DNA from 3 places in the Chromobacterium indicum genome. Region 1 is predicted to be linked to each of the others. Evidence: predicted binding sites of a transcription regulator. Region 1 holds the regulator's gene; each other region holds the start of a gene.
The links. The regulator FliA, encoded in region 1, starts transcription of late flagellar genes. The targets are predictions, from matches to a motif close to GCTAAAGNTNNNNNNNNNNCNGCCGATAAT.
Positions count from the first base shown of each region.

Region 2: VA599_RS04520 (flagellin N-terminal helical domain-containing protein) is a predicted target of FliA. The motif match lies at 2,385-2,414, and genes of this name have one in related genera.
Region 3: VA599_RS12660 (LPP20 family lipoprotein) is a predicted target of FliA. The motif match lies at 1,427-1,456, and genes of this name have one in related genera.

Region 1 covers NZ_JAYFSJ010000010.1:148,114-153,326, reverse strand. Annotated here, with positions in the region: gene flhF (flagellar biosynthesis GTPase FlhF) at 1-253, shown strand, start outside; gene VA599_RS15255 (MinD/ParA family ATP-binding protein) at 244-1,128, shown strand; gene VA599_RS15250 (RNA polymerase sigma factor FliA) at 1,125-1,871, shown strand; gene VA599_RS15245 (flagellar motor protein) at 1,922-2,671, shown strand; gene VA599_RS15240 (DUF2846 domain-containing protein) at 2,748-3,191, shown strand; gene VA599_RS15235 (exonuclease domain-containing protein) at 3,256-4,662, opposite strand; tRNA gene VA599_RS15230 (tRNA-Arg) at 4,853-4,929, shown strand; tRNA gene VA599_RS15225 (tRNA-Glu) at 4,939-5,013, shown strand; tRNA gene VA599_RS15220 (tRNA-Arg) at 5,019-5,095, shown strand; tRNA gene VA599_RS15215 (tRNA-Glu) at 5,100-5,174, shown strand.
Region 2 covers NZ_JAYFSJ010000002.1:390,515-395,727, reverse strand. Annotated here, with positions in the region: gene VA599_RS04530 (glycosyltransferase) at 1-837, shown strand, start outside; gene VA599_RS04525 (flagellin N-terminal helical domain-containing protein) at 1,012-2,244, shown strand; gene VA599_RS04520 (flagellin N-terminal helical domain-containing protein) at 2,463-3,311, shown strand; gene VA599_RS04515 (flagellar protein FlaG) at 3,387-3,812, shown strand; gene fliD (flagellar filament capping protein FliD) at 3,850-5,213, shown strand, end outside.
Region 3 covers NZ_JAYFSJ010000008.1:166,631-171,843, forward strand. Annotated here, with positions in the region: gene VA599_RS12650 (EamA family transporter) at 1-497, shown strand, start outside; gene VA599_RS12655 (GlxA family transcriptional regulator) at 490-1,404, shown strand; gene VA599_RS12660 (LPP20 family lipoprotein) at 1,518-2,240, shown strand; gene VA599_RS12665 (flagellar assembly protein T N-terminal domain-containing protein) at 2,240-3,529, shown strand; gene VA599_RS12670 (extracellular solute-binding protein) at 3,655-4,647, shown strand; gene VA599_RS12675 (ABC transporter permease) at 4,720-5,213, shown strand, end outside.

The DNA of each region.
Region 1 (5,213 bases):
CGGCCTGTCCGGCTGCATCCTGTCCAAGATAGATGAGGCGGTGGCCCAGGGCCCCAGCCTGGACGTGATCATCCGCAACCGGCTCAAGCTTTACTACGTCACCAACGGCCAGCGGGTGCCGGAAGACCTGCACTCGGCCAACGCCGCCTTTCTGGTCGACCGCGCGATGCGCGCGCAGCAGATCGCCTCCCCATTCGCGCTGCAAGCCGATGAAATGTCCATCATGCAGGCGGCTCAGGCCGGATGGCTATGAACGCCATGCAGGACCAGGCCGCCAGCCTCCGCCTGCTCGCCGCCCAGCGGCAGCGCGCGCCCAGCTTCGCCTTCATCGGCTCCGAACACTCCGGCACCAGCACTGTGGTGACCGAGCTCGCGCTGGGCCTCGCCTACGCCGGCCTGCGCCCCATCATGGTGGACTGCTGCCTGGGCCAGGTGCAGACCCGCCGCCTGGGCGTGCCCTCCACCGCCACGCTGGAGAGCCAGGTGGTCAGCGTGGGCGGTCTGGACGAAATGATGGTGGTGTCGCGGCAAGGCGTTCAGTTGATCAATCTCTATGCGCAGCCCGAGCAACGCGCGTTATTCTCCACCCAGCTGTGGCTGCGGCTGGGCAGCGAATTCGGCGCGCAGGAGCGCGACGCGTCGGCGCTGCTGATCGACGCGCCCGACCCGGTTCGCGACCCGATCCCGGCCTGCGTGGCCGACAATCTGGTCTTGGTGCTGACGCCGGCAGCCGATTCGCTGACCGCCGCCTACGCTAATATCAAGCGCCTGGCCAGCCGTTACGGCCGCCAGCGCTTCAACGTGCTAGTCAACCGCGCGCGGCATCTGGAAGAGGCGCACGAGCTGTTCACCCGGCTGTCGGCGGTCACCAGCGAATTCCTGACCGTTTCGCTGCGCTGGGTGGGCTTCGTGCCGCAGGACAACGCGGTGCGCCGCAGCCAAACGCTGCGCCGGCCGCTGATGGAGGCGTTCCCGGACAGCGAGGCGGCGATGGCCTTCTCGCAGCTGTCGGCGGTGCTGCCGCAGTGGGACGCGCCGGAAACCAGCCGCGACAGTACCGGATACATGGACTTGCTGATTGCCGCCTCGCGCGATTGGGCCGAGGCAGATGGAGCCAAACCCTTATGACCTTTCCGTCCTTCCGCCGATCGGGCTATGCCGCAGCAGCCCCCAGCGTCGAGATCGACGTGGAGGCCTATACCCCGCTGGTACGCAAGCTGGCCAGCATCATGATCGCCCGGCTGCCGGCGTCGGTGGAGCTGGGCGATCTGATTCAGGTCGGCATGATCGGCCTGATCGAGGCCGCCCGCCAGTTCGATCCCGCCCAGGGCGTGCAATTCGAAACCTTCGCCAGCCAGCGCATCCGCGGCTCGATGCTGGACGAACTCCGGCGCGAGGACTGGCTGCCGCGCCAGGCCCGCCGCAACTCCCGCCAGATAGAGGAGGCGATCTCCAAGCTAGAGCAGCGGCTGGGCCGCACGCCGCTGGAATCGGAAATCGCCGTTGAAATGGGCCTGGAACTGGAGCAATACCAGGACATGCTCGGCGATTGCAAAGGCACCACCCTGCTGCATTTCGAGGACTTCGGCGGCGGCGACGACGAAAGCAGCCACAATCCGGTGACCAATGTCGCCGATGACGACTCGCCCGACCCGCTGGCCGCCTTCTCCGACGACAGCTTCCGCCAACAACTGATCAGCGCGATCAAATTCCTGCCCGAGCGCGACCAACTGGTGATGGCGCTGTACTACGAACAAGAGCTGAACCTGAAGGAAATCGGCGCGGTGCTCGGCGTCACCGAATCCCGCGTCTGCCAATTGCACAGCCAGGCCATCGCCCGTCTGCGCGCAAAACTGAAAGACTGGCTGTAAGGGAAGACCCCACGCCGGGTCTCAGACCAGATCGATAACGGAACCTTTTTGTGGACAAGATCAGTCTTATCGCCATTGTAATGGGCCTGACCGCCATCATCGCCGGCCAGGCCATCGAAGGGGGCAGCATCGGTTCGCTGATGCAGCTGACCGCCTTCATGATCGTCATCGGCGGCACCACCAGCGCGGTGATGCTGCAAAGCACGCCCAAACAGTTCATGGCCGGCCTGCGCATGCTGCGCTGGATATTCCGCCCGCCCAACTTCGACCACGAAAAAATGATCCGCGAGGTCATCAACTGGAGCCAGACCTCGCGCAAGGGCGGCCTGCTCGCGCTGGAGGGCCTGATCGCCACCCAGCGCGATCCGTTCACCAAGAAAGCGATGCAGATGCTGGTGGACGGCACCGAGCCGGACACGCTGCGCGCGGTGATGGAAGTGGAAATCAGCATGTTCGAGCACGCCCGCAAACAGGCGGCCCGCATCTGGGAGTCGGCTGGCGGCTACGCGCCGACCATGGGCATTCTGGGCGCGGTGCTGGGCTTGATCCACGTGATGGAAAACCTGTCCGACCCCGCCAAGCTGGGCGGCGGCATCGCGGTGGCCTTCGTCGCCACCGTGTATGGCGTCGGCTCGGCCAACCTGTTTTTCCTGCCCATGGCCAACAAGCTCAAACATCTGGTGGCGTCCGAGGTGGCCATGAAGGAGCTGGTGGTCGAGGGCGTGGTGGCGATCGCCAACGGCGAGAATCCCCGCATCATCGAAAGCCGGCTGCGCGGCTATCTGGCGATGCACGAATAAGACCCCGCCCAGACGCACAAAACTCACACTTGTTTACAACTTGCCGTTATCATATCGCGCTTTATCGCAACTACTGATGACGACTATGCGCATTCTGATCGCTGCCGCGCTGGTTGCAGGCCTGAGCGCCTGCGCCAGCACCCCCATGGCCTCCAAGGAAGCGGACGCCGCCGCCAAAGAATTCAAGACCCCCGCCGCAGATGCCGCCCGCGTCTACATCTATCGCAACGAGAATTTCGGCGCGGCGGTGAAGCTGCCGGTCGCCATCGACAACGCGATGGCCGGCGATACCGTGGCCCACAGCTACATCATGAAGGACCTGCCGGCCGGCAAGCATACGATCACCGGCAAGGGCGAGAACGATTCCAGCGTCACCCTGGACACCGTGGCCGGCAAAATCTACTACGTCTGGCAAGAAGTGAAGATGGGCCTGTTCGCTCCCCGCAACCAGTTGCAGGAAGTCGACGAAAAAACCGGCCAGGACGGCGTGAAGGAATCCTCGCTGATCGCCCCGCTCTGACGCCTCTCGAAATGAAAAAAGGCAAGCGTTGCTTGCCTTTTTTCATGTCCGCCGCCATGCCGCCTCACTGCGGCGACAGATCCCTATCCGGCTTGCGCAGCTCGCTCTCCAGCAGCTTGTAGTAATCGATGTCGAAAGCCGGCTCGCCCTCCAGCGCGCCGCCATTGCGTCGGCTGCCCAGATAGCACCAGCGGTCGAACAGGTGCTCCACCACATCTCCGCACACCTCGTCGCGCTCCGCCACCGCCACCGCGCCCTCGAACGGCCACGGCTTGACCTTGAGCCGCTGCAGCGCCGCCAGCAACCTGGCGTTGTGGCTGTCGGCGCCCTCGTCGCCGACGCAGGCGCCGCGGCAGCGGCGGATCCGGTAGGCGGCGCAAGGCGCGCCCTTGCGGCTGGTCACCTGCTCCACCCCCAGCACCGACTGGCACAGCCCCTGAGCCAGCGCGATCTGCGCCAGCGCCTTGCGCGCCTCGCGCGCGTGGCGGAACAAGCCGTAGAGATCGGCGGTACGGGTGAAGTCGATGTCGCGGGCGGATACCGGGACCGGCCGCGAAAAAGCGTCGTCGCCGGCTTGCAGCTGCAGCGTGCACACCTCGCCCATCATCCTGGCCCGCGGGTTATGGACCGGCTGCCAGCGGCCAAGCCACTGCAATTCCAGCAAACGGGCGCCGAACTCGCTCAAGCTTTCGCGCCACTCCACCCTCGCCACCGGCTCGTCTATCCGCACCTCGTGGCTCTTGTGCCCGGGCTTGCGTTCGGCGAAGTGGCCCAGCGCCTTGCGGTACAGATTGGTCGCGCGGCCGATGTACAAGGCACGCCCGTCCTCGCCGAACATCGCGTAGACGCCGGCCGAATCCGGCATGTCCTCCACCTGCTGCTGCAGCTCCGCCGGCAGGCTGGACAGTTCGGCCGGCTGCGACAGCAGCTGAGCGGCTTCATGTTCCACCTTGTCCCGGCCAAGCTCCGCGATGGCGATCTGGAGGAAGCGGTAGACCGCCTCGGCGTCGGCCAGCGCGCGGTGGCGCTCCGGCATTTCTATGCCATGGCGGGCGATCAGGCTGTCCAGGCTATGCTTGAAATGCTGCGGATACAGCCGGCGCGACAGCTTGACCGTGCACAGCGCGCGCGCCTGGAAGCGCAGGCCATGGCGGCGGAATTCATTTCTGAGGAAGCCATAGTCGAAGCGGGCGTTGTGCGCCAGCAGCAGGCGGCCTTGCAGCGTGGCCAGCAGCTCGTCGGCCAGTTCGGGGAACGGCGGCGCGCCGGCCACCATCTCGTTACTGATGCCCGTCATGTTTTCAATGAAGGGCGGGATGGGCTGGCCGGGATTGACCAGCCAGGAAAGGCGCTCGACGCGCTCGCCGTCTATCAGCACCACGCCGACTTCGGTGATGCGGTCGCGCGCGATGTTGCCGCCGGTGGTTTCCAGGTCGATGATGGCGCATGGCTGCGCAAACAGGGTATTCAATCTCGCTTCGCTTTCGTGTCTTGCGGCCACGCCGCCAGCATGTCAAATGGCTGAAAATGTTGGCCCGCCGCGACAGGGACAGCTGCCGAGTTTACCGGCTTTGCAAAAAAAATCCTACGAAGTGTTGACAGAGAAAACCCCTCTCTGTAATATCCGACCTCTCGCAAGACACAACGTCTCGCGAAACAGTGCACCCGTAGCTCAGTTGGATAGAGTATCTGGCTACGAACCAGAGGGTCGGGCGTTCGAATCGCTCCGGGTGCACCAAAAATCAGCGTCCCTATAGTTTAGCGGTTAGAACACCGCCCTTTCACGGCGGTAGCCGGGGTTCGATTCCCCGTGGGGACGCCAAAGCTGCACCCGTAGCTCAGTTGGATAGAGTATCTGGCTACGAACCAGAGGGTCGGGCGTTCGAATCGCTCCGGGTGCACCAAAACGTCCCTATAGTTTAGCGGTTAGAACACCGCCCTTTCACGGCGGTAGCCGGGGTTCGATTCCCCGTGGGGACGCCAGGATTCAGAGAAAAGCCTCGCATGAAAATGCGGGGCTTT
Region 2 (5,213 bases), on a different contig from region 1:
ACGGTATTGCTGCATACCGGCATCAGCGATTATCTCTATGAGACGATGGATGCCTACCGCAAGTACATCCCGGATCTGCGCATCGTGTTCGGCCTGGACGACCTGGTGGGCGGCGTGCCGGAAAAGAGCAGCCTGTACGACCATTGGTCCCGCCACTATCCCGACGCGAAGCAGCGCCTTCGCCGGGTATTGAAGTTGTGCGACGCGGCGGTGGTGTCCACCCAGCCGCTGGCCGATTTCATCCAGAATATGGTGGGCGAAGTGGCGATCGCGCCGAACCGGCTGCGCAGAAGCGTGTGGGGCGAGCTGAAATCCGAGCGCCGCGCCGGCAAGAAGCCCAGGGTGGGCTGGGTGGGCGCCGGCCAGCACCGCGGCGACCTGGAACTGATCCACGAAGTGATCCTCGCCACTTACAAGGAAGTGGACTGGGTGTTCATGGGCATGTGCCTGCCGCAGTTCCGCCCCTATGTGGTCGAGATGCACCATGCGGTGCCCTTCGCCGACTATGCCGCGAAAGTGGCCAGCCTGAATCTGGATCTGGCGGTGGCGCCGCTGGAGCTCAATCCTTTCAACGAGGCGAAGAGCAATCTCCGGCTCTTGGAGTACGGCGTGCTGGGCTGGCCGGTGGTGTGCACCGATATTTATCCGTATCAGACCAATGACGCGCCGGTATGCCGCGTGCCCAATCGGGCGGACGTCTGGATCGAGGCCATCCGCGCGCGGGTGCATGATCTGGACGCGCTGGCGAAGGAAGGCGATGCGCTGAAGGCCTGGTTTGATAAAGACTACTGGCTGGAGGACCATTACGAGGAATGGTTCCGGGTGCTGCATGGTTAGGTCAAGCCGCTGTCTATTCAATGGCCCTTCGGGGCCATTTTCTTTTCCAATTTCCATCTTTAATGGAATTGTTTGGTAATAATACCATTTTCATAAGCATTTCCCTTGTTCGACCGATCTCTGGGACATCGGGCACGAATTTATTCCGGCCGTTGGGCCGACAAGGGGAATCAAATGGCAATCACCGTCAATACCAACCTGTCCTCGTTGCAGGCGCAACTGAACCTGAACAATTCCAGCATGTCGCTGAACCAGTCGCTGCAGCGCCTGTCCTCCGGCTTCCGCATCAACAGCGGCAAGGACGACGCCGCCGGTCTGGCCATCTCCCAGACCCTGACCTCCGCCATCCGCGGCAACAACCAGGCGATGCGCAACGCCAACGACGGCGTGTCCGTCGGGCAGACTGCCGAAGGCGCGATGGGCCAGATCGCCAACAACCTGCAGCGCATCCGTGAAATCGCGGTGCAGGCGTCCAACGGCGGCGTCAGCGACACTAACCGTTCGCAGCTGCAAAACGAAGTGGACCAGCTGACCCAGGAAATCTCCCGCACCATCCAGACCACCCAGTTCAACGGCACCAAGCTTTTGTCCGGCGGCGCTAATCTGACCTTTCAGGTCGGCTCTGAGGGCTCGGCGGATAACCAGATCAGCATCCAGACCGTGGATCTGACCCAGTCGACCCCGAACACTCTTTCTGGCTCTACGGCGGACCTGACAAAGGCTGCGACAGATGCCAAGACCGCGTGGGATGCCGCAAAGACGGCATACGGAGCTGTTGCCAATGCCACTACTGGCGCGCCTAACCCCGGGGTGACACAGGCTGCTGCCGATGAAATGAAGCGCAAGTCGTTGAATGCGGAGAAATCCTATCTGGATATTGACCTCGCGGCCAAGAGCAAGGCGGTGGAAGATGCCGACAAGGCTTGGCAGGCTGCGGATCCTACGGTAGGTACTGCGAAAGCTGATGCAAAAACGGCGTTGGATGCTGCTAGGACAAAAATGGATGCCGCCAAGGATGCCCAGACCACATTCAGCAACGCCAATCCGACTATTGGTGCCAGCGGCGGCCTGCACTCCTTTAATGCCAATCTGGCGGCGGTGAAAACTATTGATGTGACCTCGCAGGACGGCGCGGCCAAGGCGCTGAACCTGCTGTCTCAGGACATCGCCAAGATTTCCGACCTGCGCTCCACCTTCGGCTCGGTGATGAACCGTTTCGACGCTGTGGTGGCCAACCTGGGCAACTACACCCAGAACCTGACCGCGGCCAACAGCCGCATCATGGATGTGGACTTCGCTTCGGAAACCGCCAACCTGACCAAGGGCCAGATTCTGCAACAGGCTGGCGGCTCCATCCTGAAGCAGGCCAACTCGCTGCCGCAGGCCGCGCTGGCGCTGCTGCAATAAAGCTGATGCTTGCTGGCCGCCTGGCCGGGTTTCCGGCCAGGCGGCCAGAACGCTAGGTGTTGAGGATGAAGGGAAAAGGGATGAAATAGGTGTAATGTGGTAGTTGCTATTGCGTCAAGTGTGAAAATTCACACTTTGGCCATAAAGTTCAGAACTCCTCGGTCGATAAGTTGTGTAAGCAAGCAGTTTTGCCCACACAAAGCACCAGGAGAGTCACCATGGCTATTACCGTCAACACCAACGTATCGTCGCTGCAGGCGCAGCTGAATTTGAACAACTCGCAGATGTCGCTGACCAAGTCGCTGCAACGTCTGTCTTCCGGCCTGCGCGTCAACAGCGCGAAGGACGACGCCGCCGGTCTGGCGATTTCGCAGACCCTGACTTCGGCCATCCGCGGCAACAACCAAGCGATCAGCAACGCCAACGACGGTATTTCCGTAGGTCAGACCGCTGAAGGCGCGCTGGGTCAGATCGCCAACAACCTGCAGCGTATCCGTGAAATCGCGGTGCAGTCGTCCAACGCCTCGGTGAGCAACACCAACCGTTCGCAGCTGCAAAACGAAGTGGACCAGCTGACTCAGGAAATCTCGCGTATCGTGCAGACCACCCAGTTCAACGGCACTCAGCTGTTGTCGGGTAGCGCGGTGCTGACTTTCCAAGTGGGTTCGTCCGGCGCCAGCAGCAACCAGGTTTCGATTTCGTCGCAGGATATGACCTCCGCGGGCGTGCTGTGTAGCTACAGCTCGGCGCTGACGGCCACCGGCACGATCAACATCACCACGCAGTCGGGCGCCTCGGCCATTCTGTCGTCGCTGGATTCGGACATCGCGGAAATTTCGACGGTGCGTTCCACCTGGGGTTCGGTGCAAAACCGGTTTGACGCGGTAGTGGCCAACCTGCAGAACTACGTGCAAAACCTGACTGCGGCCAATAGCCGGATCGTGGATGTGGACTTTGCTTCGGAAACGGCTAACCTGACTAAGAACCAGATTCTGCAACAGGCTGGCGCGTCTATCCTGAAGCAAGCGAATACTCTGCCCCAGTCGGCTCTGACGCTGCTGCAATAACAGTAGTACACTGATGGTAAAGCCAGTCACAGCTCCGGTTGGGCAACCGGAGCTGTGGCCATGAGGAGCGTAATCATGCAAATCCCTTCCATATTATCGCCAGCCGCGCCGACGACGGCCGCTCCGGTACCCCGTCAGCAGTTGGTAGAGTTGAACCAGGCATCGTCCAATGACCAGAGCCAGCCTGTTCTGGCCGATACGACGCAAGCTGTTGCCGCGGCTGGGCAGAGCCAGCAGCAGCAGTCCACCGCCGATTCGCAGCAGAAGCAGCAGTCGTTGAGCAAGCAGCTGCAGGATTCCGTCAGCCAGCTCAACAACACGGCGGCGCTTTACAGCAGTTCCTTGCAGTTTTCCGTCGACAAAGACACCGGGTCTACGGTGGTGAAGGTGGTCGACAAGGAGAACAACAAGGTCATTCGTCAGATTCCGTCCGAAGAGGCGTTGCGCATCGCCAAGGCGATCGGCGACTTCAAGGGCCTATTGCTGAAGGACAAAGCCTGATCTATTTGTCCCGATGCGGCGATAACATGGGGATAACATGACAGCCATTACCAGTTCCGTGGGCGCATTGGATGTACAGGGCATCGTCAGCCAGTTGATGATGATCGAGCGGCAGCCTCTGAACGCGAGTCAGAAGCGGGCCGACCAATACAACACCCAGCTCAGTACGGTAGGCAAGCTAAGCTCCTCCCTGTCTGCATTGCAGACGGCGTTGTCCAGCCTGTCTTCCGGCCGTTTCCTGCAGGTATTCAAGGCGTCGGTCAGCGATGCCTCGATGGGCGCCGTGACCGCGACCAGCGGCGGCAGCCCCGGCACCTACCAGATCAAGGTCGACAATCTGGCCACCAGCCGGCAACTGGTGTTCGACCAGTCGGGCGGCGCCACGATCAGCGATCCCAAAGCGGCTGTCAGCGGCGCGCCGGACACGATTTCGTTCCAGATCAACGGCAAGACGCAGACCGTCAAATTGCGCGACAATCCGGGCGACGTGGTTTCCCTGCAGACGATCAACGACAAGATCAATGCGGCCGGCATCGGCGTCAACGCCACTGTCGTCCAGAACGGTAGCACATACAAGCTGGTGCTGAATTCCGCGTCATCCGGCACCGATAACCAGTTCAAGATCGTCTCCGGCACCGGCAGCAGCGACTCAAACTCCACGACGGGCTCGACGCTGGCGGGGTTGTCGCAGAGCCCTGCCGCAGGGACTGAATCCCGCGATGCGGGCAATGCCAAGCTGACGGTGAATGGCGTCGCGATCACGGCGGGCAGCAACAAGGTGTCCAGCGCAGTGCCTGGGGTCGACATCGATTTGTACAAGGCCGGCGAATTCACGGTTTCGATGTCGCCGGATAGCGCCGGGGTGGGCAAGAACCTGCAGTCTTTCGTCGACGCTTACAATCAGGTGGTTGGCGACGTGAAGGCCGCCCGCGGCGGCGCGTTGAAAGGCAGCGCGTCGGTGCTGGATATACAGAGCCGGCTGCAGCAGGTATTGAGTACGCCGGTGGCGGGCGTGGACCCGGTCAAATCCTACGCTTTCTTGGCTCAGGTCGGCATTTCCTTGCAGAAGGATGGCACGCTGAAATTGGATCAGACGGCGTTCAACGATGCGCTGCAGAAAGACAAGCAGGCGGTGACCAATCTGTTCGGCAACAGCGCGAATACCGGTTTTGCCCAACGTTTCAATAACGAAATCAACAGCATGCTCGGACCGAGCGGCGTGATTGAAACCAGTAAATCGACCATCAGGTCGAAGGTCAGCACGGAAACCCAGTTGCAGAGTTCATTGCAGGCGCGCCTGGATACCAAGCAATCGCAGTTGCTGCAGCAGTACACGAATTTGAACAAGACTTTGGCGCAAATGCAGTCGGGCTCCAACAGCCTGTTCAATATGATTTCCAG
Region 3 (5,213 bases), on a different contig from region 1:
ATATGACGGCGCTGGGTTTTGGCCTGACCATCGCCGCGGCCACCAGCTGGGCGGCGTCCAATATCGTGGTGCGCGCGATCGGCCGCGATGGTTTCAAAGTGGAGCCGCTGGGGCTGGTGATCTGGTCCAGCCTGGTTCCGCCTATTCCTTTCCTGCTGCTGTCGTGGCAGTTGGAGGGCGGCGAGCGCATCGAGGCGGCGCTGCGCGGCTTCGATGGGCAGTCGTTGTTCGCCGTCGCCTACCTGGCCTTTGTCGCCACCATGTTCGGCTATGGCTTGTGGAGCCGCCTGCTGGCGCGGCACGCCGCGGCCAAGGTGGCGCCGTTTTCCCTGCTGGTGCCGGTGGTGGGGCTGCTGGCTTCGCACTGGCTGCTGGGCGAGAGTCTGACCGCCGCGCAATTGGCCGGCAGCGGCTTGTTGATGGCCGGTTTGCTGGCGACGGTGTTCGGCGGCAGGCTGCTGGCATTGGCCGCCTCCAGGAGAACCAGCCGTGCGTGACGTTTATTTCGTGCTGTCGCCCAGCGTTTTGCTGCTGGATCTGGCCGGGCCGGCCGACGCTCTCCGCCTGGCGGGACAGCAGGGCGCGGACTTTCGCCTGCATTACATAGGCGCGTCGGAGGCGGTGGACACTTCGCTGGGCTTGCCGCTGGGCGGCTTGGCGCCGTTGCCGGATGCGTTGCCGGAGGGCGCGGTGGTGGTGGCGCCGGGCTCGACGCCGTCCATCGAGGCCTATGCACGGCCGGAGGCGAGGCGCATCGTCGCCTGGCTGGCCGAGCGCCGGCGCCAGCCGGGCATCCGCTGGGCGGGCGTCTGCTCCGGCAGCCTGCTGCTGGCGGAGGCCGGCTTGTTCGACGGCCGCGCCTGCACCAGCCACCATACTCTGTTGGAAAGACTGCGCGCATTGGCGCCGGCCGCCCGGGTGCAGGAGAACCGGGTATTCGTCGCTGACGGCCCGTGCTACAGCAGCGCCGGCATCACCGCCGGCATCGATCTGGCGCTGCATCTGATCGCAGATTTGGCCGATCCCGCGATCGCCCGCGCGGTGGCGCGCGAGATGGTGGTGTATTTCCGCCGCTCGCCGCAGGACCCGGAGCTGTCGCCATGGTTGGCCTGGCGCAACCACTTGCACCCGGCGCTGCACCGGGCCCAGGATTTGATCTGCGCCGACCCGGTGCGGGACTGGCCGCTGGACGAGCTGGCCGCCAAGGTCCATGTCAGTACGCGCCACCTGTCCCGGCTGTTCCGCGACCAGGCCGGCGTTTCGGCGCACGATTACCACCGCGCGCTGCGCCTGGCGCTGGCCGAGCAGTGGCGTTCGGCCGGCCTGGGCAAGGAAAAGGCGGCGCTGTCGGCCGGTTTTTCCTCTGCCAGGCAGATGAGCCGGGCCGCCGCCGCGCATGACTGAGAAGCCGCGCATGCCGTCCGCTTCTCAAGTTTCATCAGTTATTGCCGATGTTTCAGGTTGACGAGCTCCGGGAATGGTTCATACCATTCCATCAACACCTATCGGTAATTGCCATGAATACAGTCCGTCGTACGTCTCGCCTCGCCTTGTTCGCCCTGGTGGCCGGTTTGACCGCCTGCGCCACGCCTGCCCCGCAGACATCCGCGATGTCCGCGTCGATGCCGATGAAGGAGAGCGGCTCGGTGCCGTCAGGCGTCGGCTATGTAGGCTCCGGCGACGAGACAGCCAGCGGCGAGGAGGTGAGGGTGGTGGTCAAGGAGGTCAATCCCTTCCAGCCCATCGTCGTCCGCGTGACCGGCTCCGGCGCCGCGCCTTACACAAACAGCCTGACGCCGTCGCAGCGCAAGCTGCTGGCGATGCGAGCCGCCCGGCTGGACGCCTTCCGCGCGATCGCGGAACAGGTGCAGGGCATGAAGTTGGTCGGCAACAGCTCGGTGTCCAATATGATCGCCAACAGCGATAGCTTCCGCACCTATGTGGACGCCTATCTGCGCGGCGTCACCATCGTTTCCACCGTGATGAAGCCGGACGGCACCAGCGAGGCGGTGGCCGAGATCACGCTGGACCAGGAGTTCTACAAGCAATTCCGCCACTCCATGGAAAAAACCGGCAGCGTGATGCAGGCGTCCAAGGAAACCGGCACAGCCGGCGCGCTCTGTCCGGAAGCCAACTGCGGCGCCACCAAGATCGTGCCGGCCCCGGCGGCCGCGCCGGCGCCCGCCGTCATGACCGTTTCGCCAGCCCGCTACAGCAACAATTTCTACGTGACCCAGTAATGACGCGAATCGCTATCCGCGCCGCCGCCCTTGCGGCGGCATTTGTTTTGTCGGGCCCGTCGCAAGCGGAAATCCTGACCGCCGAGGGCGTGGCGCCGTTGGACAACGGGCCGGTCGCCGCGCGCGAGATGGCGATACAGGACGCGTTGAAGCTGCTCTCCATCAGGCAGGGCGCGCGCATCGAGTCGACGCAGCTGGTCGATGCCGGCCGGCAGGGCGAATCCAGCACGCTGAGGGCCTTGTCTCCAGTGCAAGGCGCGGTGCGGGTCGTCAACGAATACGCGCAAGGCAAGCTGTACCACGTCAAGGTTGAGGTGGATACCGGCGCGGCCAAGGCCGCTCAGGCGCCCGCGCCGGAACGGCGCGGAGACCCGGCCTGCCAGATGCCGGTGGGCCGGTCGCTGAAGCGCAAGCTGGTGACCACGTATTTCGATGTCGCGCATCCGGCCGACGCGTCCGATATGCCTGATCTGGCCACCGCGCTGCCGACTGAGTTGGCGCGCAGGCTGGCGCACAACAGCATGCTGGTGGTGAAGGACGCCAATACCGTGTCGGTGCTAGCCGACAGCCGCATTGCCGAACCGGATGCTGGCTGGCAGGTCGCCAGCCAGCTGGGGCAGCGAGAGAACGTCCAATTCGTGGTGGCGGGCCGGGTGCTGTCCACATCGGTGATGGACAAGGGCGTGCGCAGGTCTTTGTTCGAATCCAACAATACCAGCCAGCAGGGGGTGTTCTACAACGGCCCCTTTGCCGGCATGTTCGGCGCGGGGGTCAAGTATGTGCCCACGCAGCGGCAGTTCGATCTGGAATTCTGGATATACGACGGGCTGACCGGCTCGCTGATCGCCAAGGACAGGGTCAGCGGCATCGTGAGCTCGAAAGGGCCGGTGATTCCTACCATGCCGCAGCCCTTCGCTTCTGTCGCGTTCTGGCAGAGCGACTACGGCAGGCAGGTGGATAGATGGCTGGATAATGTGTCGGACCGCATCGAAAGCGTGATTTCCTGCATCCCGTTCTCCGCCCGGGTGGTGAGGCTGGAGGGCAAGCGCGTTTACATCAACGCCGGCCTGCTGGACGGCATGGCGGTGGGCGACAAGCTGCTGCTGTACAAGCGATCGAGCGGGCAGCCGCTGCGCGACCTGATTTCCGGCCGGGATCTGGGCATGCCGGAGAGCCTGAACGGCGATGTGACGCTGACCCAGGTCCAGCCCAATTTCTCGATAGGCGTGACGCAGGGCAGCGCCCGCGTGGCGGAGGGGGATTACGTCCGCTTCGGAACGGCGCGCTGATGGTGGTTTTTTCTGCCGGAAGTTCCGCTGTTTTCAATTTATTTTTGTATTGATAAGTATTATCAGCTGGTGTTACGGTGCTCCCCGCACTTCGCTTTTCGTCTCAATCGAACAGGGGAAACACCTTGAAACAGCAACTGATGTTGGCCGCCGCGCTGGCGGCCGTGGCCGGCCCCGCGCTGGCCGAGGAAGTGGTGGTATACAGCGCCCGCGGCGAGCAACTGCTCAAGCCCATCGTCGAAGCCTACAAGAAGGAAACCGGCGTCAACGTCAAGCTGGTGTCCGACAAGGAAGGCCCGCTGATGGAGCGCCTGCGCGCCGAGGGCCGCAACAGCCCGGCCGACCTGCTGCTGACGGTGGATGCCGGCAATCTGTGGCAGGCCGAGCGCCTGGGGCTGCTGAAGGCGGTCAATTCTCCTGTGCTGGACGCCAACATTCCGGCCCACCTGCGCGATCCGGCCAAGCAGTGGTACGGCCTGTCCATCCGCGCCCGCACCATCTTCTACAACACCCAGAAGGTGAAGCCGTCCCAGCTGTCCAGCTATGCCGATCTGGCCGATCCCAAGTGGAAAGGCAAGCTCTGCCTGCGCACTTCCAAGAAGGTGTACAACCAGTCGCTGGTGGGCATGATGCTGGCTGAAATGGGTCCGGCCAAGACCGAGCAGGTGGTCAAGGGCTGGGTGGGCAATCTGGCCGCCGCGCCATTCCCTGACGATACCAAGATGCTGGAGGCCATCGCCGCCGGCCAGTGCGAGGTGGGCATCGCCAACACCTACTACTACGGCCGGATGATGGAGAAGTCGCCGAAGCTGCCGGTGGGCATTTTCTGGGCCGACCAGGCGGGCAAGGGCGCCCATGTCAATATTTCCGGCGCCGGCGTGACCCGCCACGTCCGGAACGAGAAGGGCGCGGTGAAATTCCTGGAGTGGCTGAGCTCGGAAAAGGCGCAGAACATGTTCGCCGACGTCAATATGGAATTCCCGGTCAATCCCAAGGTGAAGCCCGACGCCCGCGTGGCGGCCTGGGGCGATTTCAAGCACAACTACATCAACGTCTCCAATGCCGGCGCCCGGCAGGCCGAGGCGGTCAAGCTGATGGACCGCGCCGGCTACAAGTAAGCCGCCGCGATTTGTGTTGAACCGGGCTCGCCGTCTGCCGATGGCGGGCCCGCCGCCGTTGGATCGCATCGCATGCCTTTTACCGTTTCGCGCTGGCGCGCGTCGGCCGCCGCCGCCAGCCTGCTCACTTTGATACCGCTGGCGGTGATCGCCCTGGGCCTGTTGGAGCCAGACGCCGAAGTATGGCGCCATCTGGCGGAGCACACGCTGCCGGAGCTGCTGCGCAACACCTCCGTTCTGCTGCTGGGCGTCGGCGCCGGGGTGCTGTTGCTGGGCGTGCCGCTGGCCTGGCTGACCGCGGTGCATGACTTTCCCGGGCGGCGGGTGTTCTCCTGGGCGCTGATGCTGCCGCTGGCGATGCCGGCCTACGTGATGGCATTCTCCCAGTTAGGTTTGTTCGATTTCACCGGACCGTTCCAGACCTGGCTGCGCCAGGCTTTCGGCAGCTCTTCCTGGGTGCCCGACATCCGTTCGACGCCCGGCGTGGTGCTGGTGCTGTCCCTGGCTTTCTATCCCTACGTCTACCTGCTGGCCCGCAACGCGTTTGCCGGCATGGGGCGGCGCGC